Regions from separate parts of the Bacillus lumedeiriae genome, predicted to be linked through region 1. Evidence: riboswitches for the same ligand, from Rfam matches in the RefSeq annotation. Region 1 holds a riboswitch; the other holds the start of a gene.
What was found. Region 1 has a riboswitch for cobalamin ahead of QYG89_RS15335 (ribonucleoside-diphosphate reductase subunit alpha). Riboswitches for the same ligand answer to the same signal wherever they lie in the genome.

Region 1 (4,292 bases):
TGCTGCTTGGTATGCGGATATTTTTTGGCTGTTGTTACTAAGTGTATTTATCATTGTTTCGTCATTTTTATCTCATCGCTCGTTAACTCATTCTTTCATAGGTGCCACGTGCTTTGCAGCAATTGCTTGGCAGTTCCAACAAAGCGTCGGGCTCGAAGGAAGTTTCCTAACGGCTACAGCTGCCTATCTAAGTCATTTAGTGGCGGATATGAAAATATGGCCGGTAAATAAAAGGGGCATTAAGTGGTTTCAGCCGTTGTTTAATAAGGAATTCTAACATTACATTGAGTGTATAGGGAATATGTGTAGTTTATCTTTTTCTATTACCTGGGCATGATAAATCAATTCAGGAATTGTTACACACTTATAACCATTTTTATCTAAGTAAGTTAATATTGTATCCAAGGCTTCTACCGTTTGGGTGCGATTACCGCCAGCATCATGAAGGAGGATAATGTCACCGGATTTTACATTTTTAGTGACATGGCTGCTAATTTTATTTGCAGATGGACGCAGCCAATCTTTAGGGTCTTGATGCCAAGACCACATGACAACTAAGTAATTTTTTTGAACGGCATTACGAATAACTGAGTCATTATATACATCACCAACTGGACGAAAAAGTGACGTCTCCTTTCCTGTAATATTTTTTATAGTTTGAGCGGTTAAGTCCAGTTCAGTTTTTAATTTTTTAGAATTAGTACTTTTATCGTAAATATGATTATATGTGTGATTGCCAACTGCATGATTCTCTTTTACAGTTCTTTTTAAAATATGGGGAAACTTATCAGCATTTTTTCCAGTGACGAAAAAGGTTGCTTTTGCATTATGCTTGGCTAAGATATCAAGGATTTGTGGAGTATACCTGGGATCTGGCCCATCATCGAAAGTGATTGCAACAAGTTTCGTTTGTGCATTCACTTCCCATACAACATGTCCGGACTTTTCAAATTTATCACGGCTGCTTGTATGGGCTTGCGTCCATACAGAAGTGGAAAAATAACTAATCAAAAGAGTACAGACAAAGAAAATAGATCTAATCAAACATAATCCCCCCCTAGATATGAGAAATAATATGAGTTAGTTTATGTATTTTAAAAAATAACAACCCCCTTTGCTTATGGTAAAAAATACATTTGTTCAATGGGAGAAGTATCCTGATTTTGTAAGGAGTCATAAGTAGATTACATTATGTGGAAAGTTCAAAAAAAGAAACCAAACTCTGCTTGCGCAAGAGGATAATCACTGCTATACTAATCCGGACACAACATTTAGTGTTTGCTTTTCATTTAAATCAATATTTAGTGTTAAATAGTAAAGAGGTGCTGTTGCAGCTTAATAGGGAATTCGGTGAAAGACCGAAGCTGTCCCCGCAACTGTAAGTGTAGACGATCGCGGCTGAACCCACTGTCTTACGACGGGAAGGAACGCGAAAGGAAGAAGCACGAGCCAGGAGACCTGCCTTTTTATAGCGTTTGATCTTCTTCGGGAGTTGGGAAGGCAGCGCGAGGAAAACGAAAATCTCTTTCATACAGACATTCTTTTTTATACATTCAGAATCAGTCTGTTCAATTTTTTATTTAAGAGTGCCTTTCTTCGCCCTGATCCCATCTTTCATTTGGAAAGATGGTTTTTTTATGGAAAAAATCACTTTCTAAACTATTTATTTGTTTAGGAGGAATAAACATGATTGAGACAGTACAGAGCATTGCGGAAGAGGTTCTTGAGGAAATTCAATCGGAATTTCCAACTATTGGACTAGCGGACTATCAGAAAAAAGTGAGAGACACGTTGCATACGAGAGAAGAGTGGACAGAAGAACAAACACAACAGCTGCTTCTCCATGCAGCGGTCGAGCGGATCACAAGCGAAGAGCCCAATTGGACATTTATAGCGGCTCGTCTGTATTTAAAACAGCTTTACAAACAAGCCGCCAAAACGCGGGGAGAAGCAGGAAGTGCGTATGGAAACTTTCTAGAGCTTATTCATTTGTTAATCAAAGATGGAGTATATGATTCGCAGTTAATCGCTGCTTATACGGAAGATGAGATCAATGAATTAGGGAAAGTGATCGATCCGGACAAAGATCAATTATTTACATACATCGGAATTGTTACGTTAAGTGAGCGGTATTTAGCTCATACGCTGAACAAACAAACGGCAGAGCTCCCACAGGAAAGATGGCTTATGATTGCGATGACTTTAATGATGAACGAACGCAGGGATCAGCGTTTACAGTACGTCAAAGAAGCGTATTGGGCACTTTCTAATTTATATATGACAACAGCTACTCCAACGCTTGCTAATGCGGGCAAGTCATACGGTCAGCTGTCCAGCTGTTTCATTGATACGGTCGACGACAGTCTGCAGGGCATTTTTGATGCGAATACAGATGCGGCAAACTTAAGCAAAAACGGTGGGGGCCTTGGCATTTATCTAGGGAAAATCCGCAGCCAGGGAAGTGATATTAAAGGGTTTAAAAATGTAAGCTCGGGTGTGATTCCTTGGATGAAGCAGCTAAATAATACAGCCGTGTCGGTTGACCAGCTCGGTCAGCGGCAAGGGGCGATCGCTGTCTACCTGGATATTTGGCATAAGGATATCTTTTCGTTCTTGGAAACTCGATTGAATAACGGAGATGAACGCCGTCGAACACATGATTTATTTACCGGTGTATCGATACCAGACATATTTATGGAAGCAGTAGACAATCGAGGAGACTGGCATTTGTTCGACCCGCATGAAGTCAGAAAAGTCATGGGTTATTCTCTTGAAGATTCATTCGATGAAAAGCAAGGAGAAGGAACGTTTAGAAAGAGATACATGGAATGTGCCTCACATCCGCAACTTAGCAAAAAAACCGTGCCGGCCATCGAGATTATGAAAGCGATCATGATTTCTCAGCTGGAAACTGGTACGCCTTACATGTTTTATCGGGATACGGTCAATCGGGCGAATCCGAATAAGCATGAAGGGATGATTTATGCAAGCAATTTATGTACAGAAATTTGCCAAAATATGAGTCCAACCGTTGTTGTAGAAGAAAAAACGGAAGATGGAAAAATCATCATTACGAAAGATCCCGGCGATTATGTGGTGTGTAATTTATCGTCCATTTCATTAGCCCGGACAGTGATGGATGGTGTACTTGAGCGATTAATTCCGATTCAAGTGAGAATGCTTGATAACGTCATTGATATTAATACGATCCCTGTTTTACAGGCGCAGCTGACGAATCAAAAATATCGGGGCATCGGGCTCGGAACATTTGGATGGCATCATATGCTCGCTTTAAAAGGATTGAGCTGGGAGTCGGAAGAAGCGGTACAGTATTGTGATGAATTATATGAACAAATTGCCTTTTTAACGATTCAGGCAAGCGCGGAGCTGGCGGAGGAAAAAGGAGAATATCCAGTCTTTCGAGGTTCGGACTGGGAGAACGGCGTGTATTTTGAACAGAGAGGATACGGAGGTTCAAAATGGCAGCAGCTGAAAGAAAAAGTAAAACAGTCTGGTATGAGAAACGGCTATTTGCTCGCGGTCGCTCCAAACTCATCTACGGCACTCATTGCCGGTTCAACAGCGGGAATTGATCCTATTTTTCGTAAAGAGTATATGGAAGAGAAGAAGAATTATAAAATACCAGTCACTGCTCCTGATTTATCAGCTCAAACGACTTGGTATTATAAGTCTGTTTATTTCATTGATCAGCATTGGAGCATTCGCCAGAATGCCAAGCGCCAGCGCCACATTGACCAAGCGGTGTCATTTAATTTATATGTGCGCAATGATATTAAAGCAAAAGCATTGCTGGAGCTGCACATCGATGCGTGGCAGTCAGGATTAAAGACAACGTATTACGTGCGGTCAACCGCGTCGGATATAGAGGAATGCGAAAGTTGCCATTCGTAAGGGGGAAAATAGGATGAAACTTGCTAAAAGAAAGATCATTGATCACAGTGCGCCTAACCGTTCAACGGCGATTATTAATGGAAGCAGCTCAAATATTTTAAACTGGGACGATGTCCGCTTTAGCTGGGCATACCCAAAATATAAAAGAATGCTGGCCAACTTTTGGACACCGTTTGAAATTAATATGACAAAAGACCGTCAGCAATTCAGTGAGCTGACACCTGATGAAAGGAATGCCTTTTTGAAAATCATCGGGCTGTTAGCTTTGCTTGACAGCATTCAAACCGACTATGCCGGCAGGGCGGCTGATTATTTAACCGATTCAAGCTTACATGCTTTAATGATTATCCTTGCCCAGCAGGAAGTCGTGCACAACCATT
Region 2 (4,292 bases), on a different contig from region 1:
TAAAATTTCCTGTTCAAATTCATCAACCGTTACGCGGACTTCCTTGTATACACTGCGGCCGAGCTCGGTCAGCTGCATTCTTTTTTCCCTTTTATCCTTTCCGGGAATCGGCGTCACATATCCCATCTCTTCCAGTCGCTGCACCGTCCGCGTCATCGTCGGTTTCTCCACACGTTGATAGCCAGCCAGCTCGACAAGCGTTGCAGGCCCCTCATTCATTAAGTAGTACAAAACCGTCCATTGCGCCCTATATAATCCGTGATCACCTAGCAACAGATTCAGCTGATGCTCAAAAGGCCGGTACAACAGCATAAATTGTTGAAAAAACCGTTGATACGTCTTGATAAAAAACACTCCTTATGGAATATTAGTTAGCTTAGGTAACTATTTTATTATACAATAATAAACATCTTTTGCCTAGTGGGATAGTAAGAAATGAAACGGCGGCGGCGCGACCGCATTTCCAGGATTTCCGCCCGAAACGTGCGCGGGGCCGACTGTATTTCCTGTATTTTCGACCGCAAAGCAACCGATAACGACTGCAACAACAAGGAAAATGATTGTATCGCTCCTGCACAAACTCCAAAAAGAGAGCGATCACTTATCTCATGTGATCGCTCTCCTGCTTTTTCTGTTAGTTGATCCCGCTGTTAAAGATTGACAGACATTGAACGGCAAGATGGATGCGGCGGTAAATGAAGGCCGCTCCCTTTGGAGTAAAATGTGTGCCAGATGCGTCGATTAGTCCAGAGTCGATTAACTTTTGATCATTCACGCCCCTCATCGGTTCGGTGATGTTTCGGTAATGATCGACTAAAAGAACGTGCTTCTCCTTGGCAATTTTTCTGACGATCATGTTATAAGAATCATGCCATCTTCTGGCACTGCCGTATGGACTATACAAATTCCCGTCATTTCTAGAATAATAGTAGCGTTCGATGACAGGGATGGTCGTCATCAAAATGACATCAATCCCGCGCCCTTGCAATGTGTCAACGAAATAGTTGATATTTTCCTCATACTGCGCTTTGGATACTTGCGGCTGACCATTATCATCCAATGCAGCATCATTCGTTCCAAACATAATGAGCACGATTTGTGGATGCTTACTGAGCACGTCTTTTTCAAACCTGATCCGGCCATGTTCAGTCGTATTCCCGCCGATCCCAGCATTGATGACTGCTTGGCTTTGTGCAAGCTTATTCACCCATTTGTCTTTCACATCATAGCCGTTCGCCTGCCAGTTGGCTCCCTGTGTATTGCTGTCACCAAAGGCCAGGATCAAACCATTTTGATGATCGATCGGCATCATCACACGCTTGACCGCTTGGAAATATCCAGCCGCTATATAGGCAGCACGATATTTGTAACGAACCGAGGTTTCTGCAGCTTCATACAATGGTCCATTCAACCATTGTGCTTGATCATATGAACGGGAAAAACCGGCTCCTTCTGCATAACTTCTTTCAAACATCGAGGACAAAGTAAGAACAATACACAACCCTAGTATTATTTTAACGAATAACCCTTTCAATCTCCTTCACCTAACCTATTAACAACGGACGTATATATTATTGAAAGTAACCGCCGAATTTTTTTCCTAATAAACTATGTATACCTTACCATAACAGCTCCTACTCCGATACCTTCTGTCGGAGCAGGCACCTTGTCGAAACTTGCAAAAGAAAAAGCATTGCACACTGTAAGCGTTTTCACATATACTATAAGTAGGTTGGATGACACGCGTGGTCATCATCGTATTTGGCGTAGGCGGGGCCGATACAAGGATAGACTTTCATACATTATTTACCGAAATCATATATAAATCATTCATGATCAAACGAGCCATCCATTCTTCTGATGAAGAGTGGATGGCTCGTTTTTCTTCAGCTTCTTCAAACATGCCTTGATTGCAGCCTATATTGGACGCAAATTCCATGCAAAAGAAAAAAGCCGCTCTAAAAGCGTCATCTTTCGTGACCTTTTAGAGCGGACTTTTTCCTATTTAAGATAAAATAATAAAAAATGGCGGTATCCCTTCTCTTACTCTTGTGATTGCTGCTGACTGGAAAGCTGTGTTTCAATCCTTTTCAAGGACTCGTGCATTTTAAAAAAGATAATAAGAAGTTCGCAATACACACGCACTAATAATGGACCGATGACCAGCGTTAACAGCCCCATGATCACACCTAATCCGCTGCCATAAGGAGAACTGATCCCCGCAGCAATCGTGCCGATTCCAGAAAGAACAGACATCACGACCCCAACCCAGAAAATAATTTTAATAATTGTTGGTGTAACCATTTTATCGAACGACAAGAATCTATCCACATTCGTCCCCTCCCCTCAAAAGTCTGCGTTCAGTACATGTTATTCTGGGATGGGACATTTATGTGGAAAAATTTTCAATAAGGTTGTCCCAAAATGGTCAGCGGCGCGCACATTTCTGTAAGTGCCGCGCATAAAACGGACATAAGTGCGCAGAAACTCGCAATATAGATGCACAAACTTGAATAAGCAGCGCACAAGTTTATATACCGCGCGCATTTCACCTATTCCCGTGCATACCATCATGATTGCCGCGCAGAACATTCAAAAGTCAGCGCACAAATCGATGGCCTCTCCTTCACAAAAGCATAATAAGAGAAAAAATTTGATTTTCTTAAAAAATGCCGGCTATAAAGTGGTATAATATTCTCTAAGTGAATAAACCGTGCAGAAAAAAGGAACTGATTGCTCAGTCAAAAAGGGAATTCGGTGTAAATCCGAAGCTGTTTCCGCAACTGTAAGTGCTGATGAAATAAGAACAATGCCACTGTTTGAAACGAACGATATCAAATGGGAAGGCTCTTAAAGTAAATGGATGCACAAGCCAGGATACCTGCCTTTTTTCTATCGTATTATGCTCTTCGGAAGTTAAGAGGATGGTACGGCAACTTTGCATCTATACATATATTTATTGATGACGACTGCCGGCCAACGTTCTTGGGTGGTTTTTTTTATGGATTTTTTACACCACGGAAAATACGAAAGGTTGTTCATAAATGTTTATAGACGGAGGAATAATCAATGAAGAAAACGTTATTATACAGCTTGATTGCTTCGCTTTTTCTTATTTTCTTAACGGCCTGCGGCAATGACTCTTCATCTACAAAAGAAACAAAGAAAGAAGAAACATCTTATACAGTTACTGATGACAGAGGGAAAGAAATCACGTTGAAAAAAGTGCCGGAAACGGTTGTTTCCTTGCAGCCAAGTAATACAGAAATTCTCTTTGCTTTAGGAGCAGGCGACAAAATTGTCGGCGCAACTGAGTATGATACCTACCCGGAAGAAGCGAAAAAGATTAAACGTGTAGGTGACACTATGACAGTCAACGCTGAAGCAGTCATTGCCTTAAATCCCGATGCTGTCATTGCTTACACAAACGGTGACGATAAAGGAATTAAACAACTGGAAGACACAGGTATTCCTGTGTTTGTCATTAGTTCTGCGCAAACATTCGAAGACGTGTATGGCAACATCGAACAAATTGCGTCAGTCATGGGTGTGAAGGAAAAAGGCGACGAACTCGTTTCTGGCATTAAAAAACAAGTCGCTAATGTGCAAGAGAAAATCGCTAGTGTAAAAGAAAAGGAAAGAGTATACTATGAAGTCAGCCCTGCTCCTGATATTTTCACAGCTGGCTCCGAAACATTCCAGCAAGAAATATTGAACAACGCTGGTGTCGAAAACGTGTTTGCTGATCAAAAGGGCTGGGTAAAGATCTCTGAAGAAGAAATTGTAAAACGCAACCCGGATACCATCTTAACACCAGGCAGCGAAGATCCAGTGAAAGAATTCAAATCCCGTGCCGGCTGGGATCAAATCAATGCGGTGAAAAACGAGAAAATCTACTCCCTCGATACCGAGATCATGTCTCGTCCAGGCCCGCGTATCGGTGAAGCCGTCGAACTGACTGCCAAAACCGTCTATCCGGATCTTTTCAAATAATCCTTTAAAAGAAATGAATAAAAAATCCTCATAATAAAAGCCAATGAACATAGCCGTCAGGTCTTGTTCATTGGCTTTTTTTGAATAGTAAAAAAGGAGCGCTCTCATTAAGCAAATTTCCCCTCTTTTTATTCAATAGGACTCTTACAGGTGAAGAGATCTACTTATTATAATTCTTGGGTTATGGCTGTTGCCGGATCGATAGAAACGTAGTAATCGTCCATATTTGTATTAACCACGAATTCATAGTTTCCCTTGCGGTCGGTTTCAACATAATAAATATCTTGAACGTATTCACG

Region 2: linked by a shared signal. The riboswitch ahead of QYG89_RS15895 (ABC transporter substrate-binding protein) and the one ahead of QYG89_RS15335 (ribonucleoside-diphosphate reductase subunit alpha) in region 1 are both predicted to bind cobalamin.

Annotation. Positions count from the first base shown of each region.
Region 1 is NZ_JAUIYO010000019.1:18,769-23,060, forward strand. Features, by position in the region: gene QYG89_RS15325 (metal-dependent hydrolase) at 1-277, shown strand, start outside; gene QYG89_RS15330 (polysaccharide deacetylase family protein) at 280-1,044, opposite strand; cobalamin riboswitch at 1,304-1,480, shown strand; gene QYG89_RS15335 (ribonucleoside-diphosphate reductase subunit alpha) at 1,687-3,912, shown strand; gene QYG89_RS15340 (ribonucleotide-diphosphate reductase subunit beta) at 3,926-4,292, shown strand, end outside.
Region 2 is NZ_JAUIYO010000021.1:30,353-34,644, forward strand. Features, by position in the region: gene QYG89_RS15875 (MarR family winged helix-turn-helix transcriptional regulator) at 1-312, opposite strand, end outside; gene QYG89_RS15880 (SGNH/GDSL hydrolase family protein) at 635-1,534, opposite strand; gene QYG89_RS15885 (hypothetical protein) at 1,737-1,910, shown strand; gene QYG89_RS15890 (DUF4282 domain-containing protein) at 2,044-2,331, opposite strand; cobalamin riboswitch at 2,708-2,903, shown strand; gene QYG89_RS15895 (ABC transporter substrate-binding protein) at 3,070-3,993, shown strand; gene QYG89_RS15900 (S-layer homology domain-containing protein) at 4,161-4,292, opposite strand, start outside.